One region of the Streptomyces sp. NPDC059499 genome, then DNA from elsewhere that is predicted to be linked to it. Evidence: riboswitches for the same ligand, from Rfam matches in the RefSeq annotation. Region 1 holds a riboswitch; the other holds the start of a gene.
The links. A riboswitch is a leader RNA that binds a small molecule or an ion and turns the genes downstream of it on or off. The one in region 1 is predicted to bind thiamine pyrophosphate.
Positions count from the first base shown of each region.

Region 2: another riboswitch for thiamine pyrophosphate. It lies ahead of thiO (glycine oxidase ThiO); the one in region 1 lies ahead of thiC (phosphomethylpyrimidine synthase ThiC).

Region 1 covers NZ_JBHYTT010000002.1:540,341-547,449, forward strand. The annotation lists gene ACFW9O_RS07860 (helix-turn-helix domain-containing protein) at 114-884, shown strand; gene ACFW9O_RS07865 (SsgA family sporulation/cell division regulator) at 986-1,423, shown strand; gene ACFW9O_RS07870 (YibE/F family protein) at 1,475-2,830, opposite strand; TPP riboswitch at 2,902-3,035, shown strand; gene thiC (phosphomethylpyrimidine synthase ThiC) at 3,028-4,857, shown strand; gene ACFW9O_RS07880 (DUF805 domain-containing protein) at 5,173-5,529, shown strand; gene ACFW9O_RS07885 (hypothetical protein) at 5,722-6,558, opposite strand; gene ACFW9O_RS07890 (metallophosphoesterase) at 6,741-7,109, opposite strand, start outside.
Region 2 covers NZ_JBHYTT010000006.1:33,671-40,779, forward strand. The annotation lists gene ACFW9O_RS16080 (hypothetical protein) at 1-580, opposite strand, end outside; gene metF (methylenetetrahydrofolate reductase [NAD(P)H]) at 631-1,548, opposite strand; gene thiE (thiamine phosphate synthase) at 1,671-2,321, opposite strand; gene ACFW9O_RS16095 (Rv2175c family DNA-binding protein) at 2,455-2,820, opposite strand; gene ACFW9O_RS16100 (NAD(P)/FAD-dependent oxidoreductase) at 2,888-4,051, opposite strand; gene ACFW9O_RS16105 (hypothetical protein) at 4,149-4,490, opposite strand; TPP riboswitch at 4,542-4,654, shown strand; gene thiO (glycine oxidase ThiO) at 4,652-5,869, shown strand; gene thiS (sulfur carrier protein ThiS) at 5,866-6,114, shown strand; gene ACFW9O_RS16120 (thiazole synthase) at 6,117-6,911, shown strand; gene pknB (Stk1 family PASTA domain-containing Ser/Thr kinase) at 7,049-7,109, shown strand, end outside.

The sequences.
Region 1 (7,109 bases):
TGATCAGTGGTTTGTGCGACCGCCCGGTCTCCGGACCCCCGGCTCGCGGCGGGCCCGTGGGGGCGGCCCCCGCGGGAGGGCTGAACGCCCGTCACCATGCCTGGGGGTGACCTTTGACCACGGCATCGAGTACCGCTGTCCCGACGTTGATCGGTTCGGTTCAGCGGGCGTTGAGACTGCTGGAGGCTGTGGGCACCCATCGGGAAGGGGCGCCGGCGAAGCAGCTCGCGCGGGAAGCAGGGCTTCCCCTTCCCACCGCCTACCACCTTTTGCGCACCCTCACCCACGAGGGCTACCTGCGCAGGGAGAACGGCGTCTTCCTGTTCGGTGCAGCTGCCGAACGCCTCGTCGGAGGCCGGGCGGCCGCACCTCGTCGCGGTGTGATCATCGAATCGCTCGCGCACTGGGCCGATGTCATCGGCGCACCCGTGTACTGCGCCGTCTACCGCGACGGGGAGATCGACCTCGTCGCGGTGGCTGATACGCCCGACTTTCCCGCCGTCGAGGAGTGGGCAGCCTTCCGTGAGACCGGCCATGCGCATGCTCTCGGTCAGTGTCTGTTGGGCCAGCTCGACGAGAGGGCGCGTGAGGATCATCTGGACCGTCACCCAGTGCAACCGCTGACGCGCTACTCCGTAAGGGATCGTCCGGCGTTTCTCGACCGGATGAGATCGATGAACCGCATGGAACCCGTCGTTGAACGGCAGGAATATGCGCTGGGAACGGTCTGTGCGGCCATCCCGATCACTGTGGGAACTGCCGTGGCGGCCATGGCCATTTCACTGCCCCTGGACCAAGAGGAACGGTTGCTCCCCGCAGTCGAACAACTACGCTGTGAAGTGACCAGTCTCTTGCGCTCGTTCGTGTTCTCTATCAGTATCTGAAAAATCACTCCTTGTGATCTGCTATCGCGTGCACCACGATGGCGTCAATAGGGCCATGGGGGATCATTCCTGGCCAGATTCATCTACTGCGGGGTTGAACGATGCGCGAGTCGGTTCAAGCAGAGGTCATGATGAGCTTCCTCGTCTCCGAGGAGCTTTCGTTCCGTATTCCGGTGGAGCTCCGGTACGAAGTGGGCGATCCGTACGCGATCCGGATGACCTTCCACCTGCCAGGTGACGCCCCCGTCACCTGGGCCTTCGGCCGTGAGCTGCTGCTCGACGGTCTCAACAACCCGAGCGGCGACGGCGATGTGCACATCGGCCCGACCGAGCCCGAGGGTCTCTCCGACGTACACATCCGGCTCCAGGTCGGCACGGATCGGGCGCTCTTCCGCGCCGGCACGGCGCCTCTTGTGGCATTTCTCGACCGGACGGACAAGCTGGTGCCACTGGGACAGGAGCACACGCTGGGTGACTTCGACGGCAACCTGGAAGAGGCGCTGGGCCGCATCCTCGCCAAGGAACAGAACGCCGGCTGAACAGGGATCACCCGCTGAACAGACAACACCGGTGCCCCGTACGCCCGGCGCTCACGCCTTGCGGCGTCGGCCCTTCCCGGTCCGTACGGGGGCAGGGGCTCCGGCTTCCGCGTCGAGCCCCGTGCGGTCCGCGGAGACCACCAGGGCCGCGAGCACCGTCGTCACCGGCACCGAGGCGACCAGCCCGATCGATCCGACCAGGGTCCGGACGATCTCCATCGCGACCAGTTCGCTGGTGGCCACCGTTCCCACGCTGCTCTGGGCGATCGAGAAGAGCAGCAGCAGGGGCAGCGCGGCGCCCGCGTAAGCGAGTACCAGCGTATTGACGACCGAGGCGATGTGGTCGCGCCCGATCCTGATGCCTGCCCGGTAGAGCCGCCGTACGCCCATCGTCGGATCTGCCTGGTGCAGCTCCCAGACCGCCGACGTCTGGGTGACGGTCACGTCGTCGAGCACACCGAGCGAACCGATGATCACACCGGCCAGCAGCAGGCCGCTCATGTCGATGTCCGGGAACAGCCCGTGGATCAGGCCGGTGTTGTCGTCGGTGTTGCCGCTCAGGCTCGCCCAGCCGATGAAGAGCGAGCCCAGCAGCCCGATCAGCAGCAGCGAGACGAGCGTGCCGATGACGGCCACGGATGTGCGCGCGGTCAGCCCGTGGCACATGTACAGGGCGATCAGCATGATGGCGCTGGCCCCGATCACCGCGACGACCAGCGGATTCGAACCCTGCAGGATCGCCGGGAGGATGAACAGCGTCAGCACGGCGAACGAGACCACGAGTGCGATCAGCGCCATCAGCCCGCGCAGCCTGCCCACCACGATCACCGCGAGGGCGAAGATCCCGGCCAGCAGGGCCATCGGGAACGTACGGGCCACGTCGGTCACCGAGTACTGCAGATCACGGGGCGCGTCGGGCGCGTACGCCACCACCACCCCTTGGCCTTCCCTCAGTTGCCTGGTCGCGTCGGGCTGGATGATCTCGACGAACGTACGGCCCTTGTCCTTGCCGGTCGTCACCTCGACCGTGGCCTTCTTGCACAGCCCCGACTGCTCGTTGACCGCCTCACGCCCCGAGGGTGTCGAGGTGTCGCCGGTCGGCGGCACCTGCGAGGCGTTCACGTCCGCGCAGTCCACCTTGGCGACCTCCACCACCTTGCCCTGCTGTGTCTGCCGGTCGAAACCGACCCCCGTGCGCTCGTGGGAGGGCGCGCCGCCCGGCCAGAAGGCCACGAGCCCGACCAGGACCGCGGCGGCGAACGGGATCAGCACCGCGGCGATGACCTTGCGCAGATGCTTGGACACGGGCGCGGCGGGGCCGTGGCTGTGGGTGTGGCCCGGTGCATGGCTCTGCGTGCTGCCGGACCGGGGGCCGTGCGGTTCGGGGGCGCTCGGGGAGGACGTCACCGGGCGATCATCCCAAGAACGGGAGAGGCCCTCTGGCCAGCACGCCAGGAGGGAGGCTAGCGTGGAGGCACCTTTGCACACGCGGGAGCTCGGAGCACCGGGCTGAGAGGGCGCTGACCTCCGTATATCCGTACGGGACACGCTGCGCCGACCGCCGAACCTGTTACCGGGTAATGCCGGCGTAGGGAGTAGGTCTCATGACCACAGCGGACGCACGCACGCCTGCCTCGAAGCAGAATGCGCAGAACACCCAGAATGCGCAGGATGTGGCGAACAGCGAGGCCGGGAAGTCCATCGGCTGGCACAAGGGGTACGTCCAGGGCTCGCGCCCGGACCTCCGGGTGCCGGTCCGTCAGGTGCACCTCACCAACGGCAAGGACGTGACGCTCTACGACACGTCGGGGCCGTACACCGATCCCGCCACCGAGACCGATGTCCGCCGGGGGCTCGCGCCCCTGCGGGAGAACTGGATCATCGCCCGCGGCGACACCGAGGAGTACGCGGGCCGCCCCGCACGTCCCGAGGACGACGGGCTCAAGCACACCGCGCCGCGCGGCGGCCTGCGCAACCTCGACGCGGTCTTCCCGGGCCGTCCCCGTCAGCCCCGCCGCAGCCGCGACGGGCAGCCGGTCACACAGCTCGCCTACGCCCGCCGCGGCGAGATCACTCCGGAGATGGAGTACGTCGCGATCCGGGAGAACGTGGCGCCCGAGGTGGTGCGCGAGGAGATCGCGGCGGGGCGGGCCGTGCTGCCGGCCAACGTCAACCACCCGGAGATCGAGCCGATGATCATCGGCAAGCGGTTCCTGGTGAAGGTCAACGCCAACATCGGCAACTCCGCGGTCACCTCGTCCATCGAGGAGGAGGTGGACAAGATGACCTGGGCGACCAAGTGGGGTGCCGACACGGTCATGGACCTGTCCACCGGCCGCAACATCCACACCACGCGCGAGTGGGTCCTGCGCAACTCCCCCGTGCCGATCGGCACCGTTCCGCTCTACCAGGCCCTGGAGAAGGTGGACGGCCGGGCCGAGGAGCTGACCTGGGAGATGTACAAGGACACCGTCATCGAGCAGGCCGAACAGGGCGTCGACTACATGACGGTGCACGCCGGTGTCCGGCTCCCGTACGTCCCGCTGACGGCACGCCGCAAGACCGGCATCGTCTCCCGCGGCGGTTCGATCATGGCGGCCTGGTGCCTCGCGCACCACAAGGAGTCGTTCCTCTACGAGCACTTCGAGGAGCTCTGCGAGATCCTCGCGGCCTACGACGTGACCTACTCGCTCGGTGACGGACTGCGCCCCGGCTCCATCGCCGACGCCAACGACGAGGCGCAGTTCGCCGAACTGCGCACGCTCGGTGAACTGAACTCCGTCGCCAAGCGGTTCGGCGTCCAGACGATGATCGAGGGCCCGGGCCATGTCCCGATGCACAAGATCAAGGAGAACATCGACCTCCAGCAGGAGATCTGCGAGGAGGCGCCGTTCTACACGCTCGGCCCGCTGACCACCGATGTCGCCCCGGCGTACGACCACATCACCTCGGGCATCGGTGCGGCGATGATCGCCTGGTGGGGGACGGCGATGCTCTGCTACGTCACGCCCAAGGAGCACCTGGGGCTGCCGAACAGGGACGACGTGAAGACCGGCGTCATCACGTACAAGATCGCCGCGCATGCTGCGGATCTCGCCAAGGGCCACCCCGGGGCGCAGGAGTGGGACGACGCGCTGTCGGACGCCCGGTTCGAATTCCGCTGGGAGGACCAGTTCAACCTGGCGCTCGACCCGGACACGGCACGGGAGTTCCACGACGAGACGCTGCCGGCCGAGCCGGCCAAGACGGCGCACTTCTGCTCGATGTGCGGTCCGAAGTTCTGTTCGATGAAGATCAGCAGGAGCATCACGGAGCAGTTCGCCCCCGACCTGCTCCCCTCCGCCTCGGAGGAGGAGATCGAGGCGGGGATGCTGGAGAAGTCCAAGGAGTTCGCCGCGAGCGGCAACAGGGTGTATCTGCCGCTGGCGGACTGATACCGGGGACGCAGAAAAGGCGGCGCTGTCCTGGGCGTTACGTGCCCGGGACGGTGCCGCCTGGCTGTTCATCAGATTGTCCGCATTGGGCACGAAGAGTATGAACAATGGCTGGTTTCACGTGATGGATCCTCTGATCTCCTGATTCCAGGGGCAGTTCGGAGACGGTAGGGACACGAAAACGTGGCAGGTCTATGTACGTTTCGGCAGGGGCATGCCCTGGCTTGACCACTTCCTTATCTGTGCCTTACCTTCCGCTGTGCTTGGCCGAAAAAGTGTGCGCCCCGACGGGGGGCGCCAGGGGAGGGAAACACAGTGAGCTGGTACCTGAACGTCCTCAAGAACTACGCGGGCTTCAGCGGTCGTGCGCGCCGCAAGGAGTACTGGATGTTCGCGCTCTTCAACGTGATCATCGCCGGAGTCCTGCTCGGTATCGGTGCCGCCATCGACACGCAGATCCCGTACATCATCTACATCCTCGCTGTGATCATCCCCTCGCTCGCCGTCGTCGTCCGCCGACTGCACGACACGGGCCGTTCCGGCTGGTGGTTCCTGATCTCGTTCGTCCCGCTCGTGGGCGGCATCATCCTGCTCGTCTTCATGTGCTCCGAGGGCACGCACGAGGCCAACGAGTACGGCGCGAACCCCAAGCTGGCTCCGCAGGGCGTCTGAGTCCGGCGGGTGCTCCGACCGGATCGGAGCACCACCGCACACTGAACACAGCAGAGGCCGGGTGCAGCGAACTGCACCCGGCCTCTGCTGTGCCGGAACGCGGCACGGCGACTCAGGTCCGGGCCCGGAAGGACCACTCCCGGGGAACGGGGCCCGGCAGGACCACTCCGACGTACGGGAACTCGGGCCGGATCACTCCGGCTGGTGTTCAGGCCCGCCGAAGTCGGGACTGGTGAAGTCGGGGCTGGTGAAGGACGGACGCGGTCCGGCCGAGGGGCCGTCCTGCGGGCCGGAGAAGTCCGGTCTGCTGTAGCCGATCTTCGGGATGCGGTTCGCCGAGCGGTGCGGGGTCCGTGAGGCCGGCCCCGCGGTCGGGTCGGCCAGGGCGTCCCGCAGGAAGGGCAGGATGCCCCGCTCCAGCAGTGCGTGGCGCCAGGCCTCCCTGGCGCGTGCCACGTCCTCGGGCAACTCCTGCTCGTCGTCCATGGCCGGCAGCGCGGTGGCTCCGTTCCGCAGCGCGGTGATGAGGAGTCCGATCGCGGCGACCAGGATGGCCGCGGCGGCGACCGCCGCGAAGAACCATCCGGCGGCGACCAGGGTGCCCCCGAACGCCAGGGCCGGGCTGACCGCCTTCAGGAGATAGCCGACCAGCAGGAATATGAGGGCGGCGGAGCCGGCGAGCACGGGGGCCAGTGCGGCGATGACAGCAAGGGTTCCCGCACCTGCCCCGTCCGGTTCGTCAGGGGGCGGTCCGAGGGCTGACCCGAAGGCGGTCTCCGGGGCCGACGCATCGGCCGGTCCGCGCAGTTCGCCGCGGACCTTCACGTAGTGCTCGTACTCGGTAGCGGCCGCTGCGGTGATCAGAGCGGTGGCGTTCAGCGCCATCGTCCGCAGCTGTTCCGCGTTGAGCCGGTCCCCCACACCGTCCAGATCCGGGCGTTCGTGAGCATGGCGCAGAGAGTCGGCAAGGATCCGCTCGTACTCGGGTCGGTCCTCGGCCAGCAGGTGCGGAGCGCTTTTCATGTGCATCCCCCGATGCTCCGTAGGGCCTGATCGACCGCCTGGGCCGGGCAATCGGGCGGAAACGGAGGAGAGCCTGCTACTGATACGCCGATGGTAGAGCGACCACGGCACGGGTTGACAGGGGGTTTCCGGAAATAGGCCCAGTCGTCGGCGTTGTCAGGTCGTGGGTGCGTCTTCCCCGACAGCCGTCAGTCATTCAGGGGAAGTTGGACAACCAGTAGCTTTCCGGCCATGGTCACTCCGCCATCCATGGCGATGGCAAGCCCGTCCGCGTACACGTGCGGACCGTCCACCACGGGGCGGGCGCTGTCTTCGCCGTCCTCGGATCCGACCTCGCCGAGCAGGTACGGGATGGGGCTGTGACCATGCACGACGCGCTGCCCGCCGTACGTAGACATCAGCTCGCGAACGGCCTGCGAACCGCCCTCGTCGCGGAAGGCGAACCGCTTGGTGAGCTTGCGGAAGAGGTCCCAGCACTCATCGGCGTCGTTGCGCGTGAGAATGGCGTGCACCGTGTCGTTGACGTCCTCGATGGTGGTGCCGTAGTCGAGGTAGGC
Region 2 (7,109 bases), on a different contig from region 1:
GGGCCGGATAGGCGTTCTGGCCCTGGTAGGCGCCCTGGCCGCTGTAGGTGTCCTGGGCGGGCTGCGCGTAGTCGGTGTACGGGTCGTAGGCGCCGTACTGCTGCTGCTCGCCCTGCTGTTCCTGGCTTCCCGCGGCTGCGTAGGCGGCGTCGGTGTATATCCCGTACTGCCCGGTGTCGTCCGGCAGCGGCTGCGGTTCGTAGACCGCCGCGGTCTCGTCCCCGGCCTCCGGGGCGGGTTCCTGGTACTCCAGGCCGGAGACCTCGAGCGTGGGTTTCCCGCCGGGTGCGTCGCCGGAACCACGGCGACGGCGGCTCTCGCCGGGGCTGCCGCCTATGGCCCAGCCCGTCGAGAAGCCCCGCCGGAAGGAGAGGGTCACATACGTCTGACCCGTCGCGAAAGCGATCGCGCCGAGGGCGATCACCAGCACGGAGGGAATCAGTACACCGAGGACCACACCGAGGAACCCGGCGAAGGCGAGCAGCCGCCAGCGCAGCCGCGCCTTGTACTGGAGCAGCACCTCGCCCAGCAGCCACAGCGCCACGACGCCGAATGCGATGTAGAGGACCGTCCAGCCCACGCCCGCCCCCTCCTACGGCCACCGCCCCGGTTGGTGGCGGGTACGGCCGGTCACGACTGCTTGTGCAGTCCGAGATTCTCGTAGATCTCGAGTGTTGCCGTCGAGTTGTTGAGCGTAATGAAGTGCAGCCCCGGGACACCCTCGGAGAGCAGCTTCGCGCAGAACTCCGTGGCGAACTCGATGCCAATGGAGCGTACAGCGGCGGGATCGTCCTTCGCGGCGAGGATGCGCTCTTTCAGCGAGGAAGGCAGGGACGCGTTGCTGAGCTGGGCGAATCTCTCCAGCTGCCGGACGCTGGTGAGCGGCATCACCTCGGGAATGACGGGGGTGTCGCAACCGGCAGCGACCACACGGTCACGCATCTGCAGATAGCTCTCCGGCTGGAAGAACATCTGGGTGATCGCATAGTCGGCACCCGCACGGCACTTGTCGACGAAATGCCTGATGTCGGTGTCCCAGTCGGCCGACCGCGGGTGCATTTCGGGAAACGCAGCGACGCCGACGCAGAAATCGCCGGATTCCTTGATGAGCCGTACGAGATCCGCCGCGTACCGCACGCCCTGCGGGTGCTTGACCCACTCGGCCATCGGGTCGCCCGGCGGGTCTCCGCGCACCGCGAGGATGTTGCGGATACCGGCGTCGGCGTACTGCCCGACCATGTTGCGCAGCTGGGCGACGGAGTGGTCGACGGCGGTGAGATGCGCGACGGGGGTGAGCGTGGAGTCGGCGGCGATCTGCTGGGTCGCCCGCACCGTCCCCGCACGCGTCGAACCGCCGGCTCCGTACGTCACGGAGACGAAGCTCGGACCCACCGCCTCGACACGCCGCAGGGCGTTCCAGAGGTTCCGTTCGCCCTTCTCGGTCTTGGGCGCCCAGAACTCGAACGAGTACGACGTTTTGCCGGTCGCGAGCAGCTCACGCACGGTGCGTGCGTGATCTGTCCTGGTGGAGGGTGTGCCAAGAGCCATACTGGGAGGTTAACCAGGGCTCGGCGGTACCCCAACCAGAGCGGGGCTTTTCGCCCGGATTGATGGGATTGCCGTCCACCCCTCGGACAGCTGCCTCCCCCCGGAGCCCGCGGTGCGCCCGCTCAGGCCGCGCTTGCCCTGATGCGCGCGGCGAGTGCCGCGGTCGCCGCGGCGGGATCCGCCGCTTCGGTGATCGCCCGCACGACAACGACCCGCCGTGCGCCCGCGTCCAGCACCTCGTCCAGATTTCCCGCGTCGATTCCGCCGATGGCGAACCAGGGGCGCGGCTGGTCGAGTGAGGCGGCGTAGCGGACGAGCCCCAGACCCGGGGCGTACCGGCCGGGCTTGGTCGGGGTGGGCCAGCAGGGGCCTGTGCAGAAGTAGTCGACACCCGTCTCGGCGACGGCCGCGTCCACTTCGGACTCGGCGTGGGTGGAACGGCCGATCACCGCCTCGGCGCCGATGACGGCGCGGGCGGCGGGCACCGGCAGATCGCCCTGTCCGAGGTGCAGCACGTCGGAGCCGATGGCGTGGGCGACGTCGGCCCGGTCGTTCACCGCGAGGAGTTTGCCGTGACGCTTGCAGGCGTCCGCGAACACGGCCAGGTGCTCGAGCTCCTCGGCGGCTTCCATGCCCTTGTCGCGCAGTTGCACGATGTCGACGCCGGAGGAGAGCACGGCATCGAGGAACGCGGGAAGGTCGCCCTGCCGTCTGCGGGCGTCCGTGCAGAGGTAGAGCCGGGCGTCGGCCAGCAGCGAGCGAGGCGTGGACATGGTGGATTTCCCCCCGTTGATTGGTCGCCGGCCCCACAGGCCGCCGACCTGGTGGTCGTCGGCCCGGCGGGTGCCGGTCACGGCAGAGCGCGGGCCGTGAAGCACGGCCCGCACCCCGCATACGGTCGTCCGGTCAGACGGCGAGCGCCTGGGCCCGGCGCTTCACCTCCGTACCGCGATTCTCACTCAGTGCCTGCGCGGGCGTGCCGGGCAGGCTCGGGTCGGGGGTGAAGAGCCACTCCAGCATCTCTTCATCGCTGTAGCCGTCGTCCCTCAGGAGCGTCAGGGTCCCTGCGAGGCCCTTGACCACCTTGTTGCCGTCGATGAAGGCGGCAGGCACCTGGAGCGTCCGCCTCTCACCACGCCGTACGGCGATGAGCTGGCCCTCCTTGACCAGCTGCCGTACGCGCGTCACCTCGACATCGAGCATTTCCGCGATGTCGGGAAGGTGGAGCCAGGCGGGGACGAGAACATCGGTCTTTGCGTCAATCTCGGTCACAGGGACAAGCCTGCCATCCCGGACCGACAGTCGGTAGCCGGGCCGCCCGTAAGGAGGTACCCGGGTCCTACAGCGCCGCCGCCTTCAGCTGTACGGAGGGGTCCGCGGCACGCACCGGATCGATGCGCGCCCCGGCCTCGATGAGCTTGCGCGCCTGGGAGAGGTCGCGCGGCCGGCTGACGGCGAGCACCGCGACCAGGACGCCCTCGCGCAGCCAGCAGACCGTCCAGGCGGGGTCCGCCGGGTCTCCGCGCCACAGCATGGTGTCGGCGGCGGCATGGTGACCGGCGTACTGCACGAACCGGCCGAACTGCTCGGACCAGAAGTAGGGCACCGGGTCGTACGTCCGGGGCTGCCCGTCCGCGAGGGCGGCCGCGACCGTCCGGGGCCCCTGGAGGGCGTTGTCCCAGTGGTGGACGAGCAGCCGCTCGCCGTAGCGGGCGGAGGGGAAGGAGGCGCAGTCGCCCACGGCGTAGACGTCGGGCAGGGAGGTGCGCAGCGAGCCGTCGGCGGTGATCGAACCGTCCGGGCCGAGCGCGATGCCGGAGTCCTCCAGCCAGCCGGTGGCGGGTCGGGCGCCGATGCCCACGATCACCGCTCCGGCGGGGACCACCCGTCCGTCCGCCAGGTGGACGGCACCGGGGTCGACACGCGCCACCCGGGCTCCGGTGAGGAGTTCGGCTCCGCTCTCGGCGTACCAGCGGGCCATCGGGGCGGCGACGTCGGCGGGCAGGGTGCCCGCGAGGGGGCGTTCCGCTGCTTCGACGACGGTGACCGCACAGCCCGCGGCACGGGCCGCGGTGGCGAATTCGGCTCCGATCCAGCCGGCACCCACGACCACGACGTCGTGCTGCCGCTCCAGGACGGGCCGCAGCCGTGCTGCATCGTCGACGGTACGCAGCAGATGGACGCCGGGAACGCCCTCGGAGCCGGGCAGGACGACGGGCTCGGCCCCGGTGGCGAGAACCAGCACGTCGTACGGGACGGGGCCCTCGGAGGTGTCCAGTTCGTGCGCGTCGGCGCGCAGTCCGCTCACGTCGAGGCCGAGGCGCAGGGTGATGTCCAGCGCCTCGAAGTCGACGTCGAAGGCGGAGTCCTCGGCCTTGCCGAGCAGGACCGCCTTCGACAGGGGCGGCCTGTCGTACGGCTGGTGCGGTTCCGCGCCGATCAGGGTGACCTGGCCGGCGAAGCCCTGTTCGCGCAGGGCCACGGCGGTCTGCACGCCCGCCATGCCGGCGCCGACGACCACGACCCGGTGTGGACTCTGTCCCGTTTCCCGCTGTTCCGTCTGCTCGCTCACCCGGCCACCCTAGTCATCTGACGGTTCGTCAGGTAGCGAGCTCCTCCACCACGCTCGTCCCGCTGCCCTCCTGGGACTCCCACTCCCACCGCTCGTCCAGCCGCACCCGGCCGTCGGGGAGTTCCGTGACGGTCGAGACGCAGTGGCCGCCGGAGGTCGTCCCGTCCTGCTTCAGCTGCACATAACGGAAGTCCAGGGTGTCGCCCTCCCTGGTGCCGACGAGATGTCCGCGGACGACGTCACCGCCCGCGTACTCGGCCCAGATCCGTCCCTCCCGCTCCCGGTAGGTGAAGCGTGTGCGGGTGCCGACCTGGCCGGGTGCCTGGTCTGCGACGGGCGACAGGACGAGTCCGTCGAGTGAACGGGCCACGGTGGCTGCTCCCTTACTGGCTGCGGGTGGCGGGGTTTAGGGTGGCCAACGTAAGGCACTCGCGGGAGCCCGGACGCACCGGGCTGAGAGGGAGGCTGGCCGGCCTCCGACCGTACGAACCTGATCCGGGTCATGCCGGCGAAGGGAGGGGCTGGACGCCCATGCGCATCTCCGAGAACGGATCCGACGTCCTGGTCGTCGGGGGCGGCATCATCGGCCTGGTGACCGCCTGGCGGGCGGCCGGGCGCGGCATGTCCGTCGCGGTCGCCGATCCCGAACCGGGCGGCGGTGCCGCCCAGGTCGCGGCCGGCATGCTCGCGGCCGTCACCGAACTCCACTACGGCGAGCAGACGCTGCTCGGCCTCAATGTCGCCTCCGCCGCCCGCTATCCGGCGTTCGTGGCCGAGCTGGAGGAAGCGAGCGGTCAGGAGACCGGCTTCCGTGCCTGCGGCACGCTGGCGGTCGCGCTGGACTCCGACGACCGGGCCCATCTGCGGGAGCTGCACGCCCTGCAGCAGCGTTCGGGGCTGGAGTCGGAGTGGCTGAGCGGCCGCGAGTGCCGCCGGCTGGAGCCGATGCTGGCGCCCGGCGTGCGCGGCGGACTGCGGGCGGACGGCGACCACCAGGTGGATCCCCGTCGGCTGGCCTCGGCCCTGGTCACCGCGTGCGAGCGGGCCGGTGTGGTCTTCCACCGGGCCCGGGCGGAGCGGCTCCGTGTGACGGGCGGCCGGGCGGCCGGAGCGGTCCTCGCGGACGGTACGGAGCCGATCGCCGACCAGGTCGTGCTGTCCGCCGGCAGTCTCAGCGGCAGACTCGCCGGGGTCCCCGAGGAGGTCGTGCCACCGGTCCGCCCGGTCAAGGGGCAGGTGCTGCGTCTGGCCGTGCCGCCCGCGTACGCCCCTTTCCTCAGCCGGACCGTACGGGCCGTGGTCCGCGGCAGTCACGTCTACCTCGTCCCGCGCGCCAACGGCGAGCTGGTCGTGGGTGCGACCAGCGAGGAGATGGGCTGGGACACGACGGTCACCGCGGGCGGGGTCTACGAACTGCTGCGCGACGCCCACGAGCTGGTACCGGGCATCACCGAACTGCCGCTGACCGAGACCCGCGCGGGCCTGCGTCCCGCCTCTCCGGACAACGCCCCGCTGCTGGGCCCGACGGCACTGCCCGGCCTGCACCTCGCCACCGGCCACCACCGCAACGGGGTTCTGCTGACGCCCGTCACCGGTGACGTGATGGGCCATGTGCTGGCCACCGGCGAACTGCCCGCAGAGGCGCGCCCCTTCGCGCCGAGCCGCTTCGCGTCCTCCGGCCGGGGGTCCGCGTCACCGACCCCCTCCCCCGGAGCCCTCACTTCAGCACCTCAGGAGCAGCCCGCATGACTGAGCCCCTGCCCACCGCCGCTTCCGCATCTGCGCTCCCGTCCGTGTCCGTGTCCGTCAACGGGGAGCACCGCACCGTCCCGGCCGGTACCGCGCTGGACACCCTGGTCGCGACCCTGACCGCGGCGCACTCCGGTGTCGCCGCCGCGGTCAACGAGGCCGTCGTGCCGCGCGGCCAGTGGTCCGCCACCGCTCTCGGCGAGGGTGACCGCGTCGAGGTCCTCACCGCGGTCCAGGGAGGCTGACCATGTCGGACGATCTCTTCACGCTCGGCTCCACCGCCTTCTCGTCGCGGCTGATCATGGGGACGGGCGGTGCGCCCAGCCTCGAGGTGCTGGAGCGCTCCCTGATCGCCTCGGGAACCGAGCTGACCACCGTCGCGATGCGCCGGCTCGATCCGACCGTGCAGGGCTCGGTGCTCTCCGTCCTGGAGCGGCTCTCCATCCGCGTGCTGCCCAACACCGCCGGCTGTTTCACCGCGGGCGAGGCCGTTCTGACCGCCCGGCTGGCCAGGGAGGCCCTCGGCACCGACTGGATCAAGCTGGAGGTCGTGGCCGACGAGCGGACCCTGCTGCCCGATCCGATCGAGCTGCTGGACGCCGCCGAGACCCTGGCGGACGAAGGCTTCACCGTCCTCCCGTACACGAATGACGACCCGGTCCTCGCCCGGAAGCTCCAGGACGTGGGGTGCGCGGCGATCATGCCGCTCGGCTCCCCCATCGGCTCCGGGCTCGGCATCCGCAACCCGCACAACTTCCAGCTGATCATCGAGCAGGCCGCGGTTCCGGTGATCCTCGACGCGGGGGCGGGGACCGCTTCGGACGCGGCGCTGGCGATGGAGCTGGGGTGCGCCGCTGTGATGCTCGCCTCAGCGGTGACCCGGGCGCAGGAGCCGGAGCTGATGGCCGCGGCGATGCGGCACGCGGTGGACGGCGGGCGCCTGGCGTACCGGGCCGGCCGGATCCCGAAGCGGCATTTCGCCGAGGCGTCCTCGCCCGCCGAGGGCCGGGCGGTGCTGGATCCGGAGCGCCCGGCCTTCTGACACGGCCGCCCGACCTGCTCACACGGCTGCTCCCAGGTCACAACACATACATGTCCCTGTCACGGCTCGGCTTCAGAACGGTCCCCGGGCTGCCCCGGGCCGTCCGCCGTGTCCGTGGCGGCTCGTAGACTCGACCCGTGGACACGACCCTCCAGGACCCCCTCGTCGGGCAGCTGCTCGACGGCCGCTACCGCATCG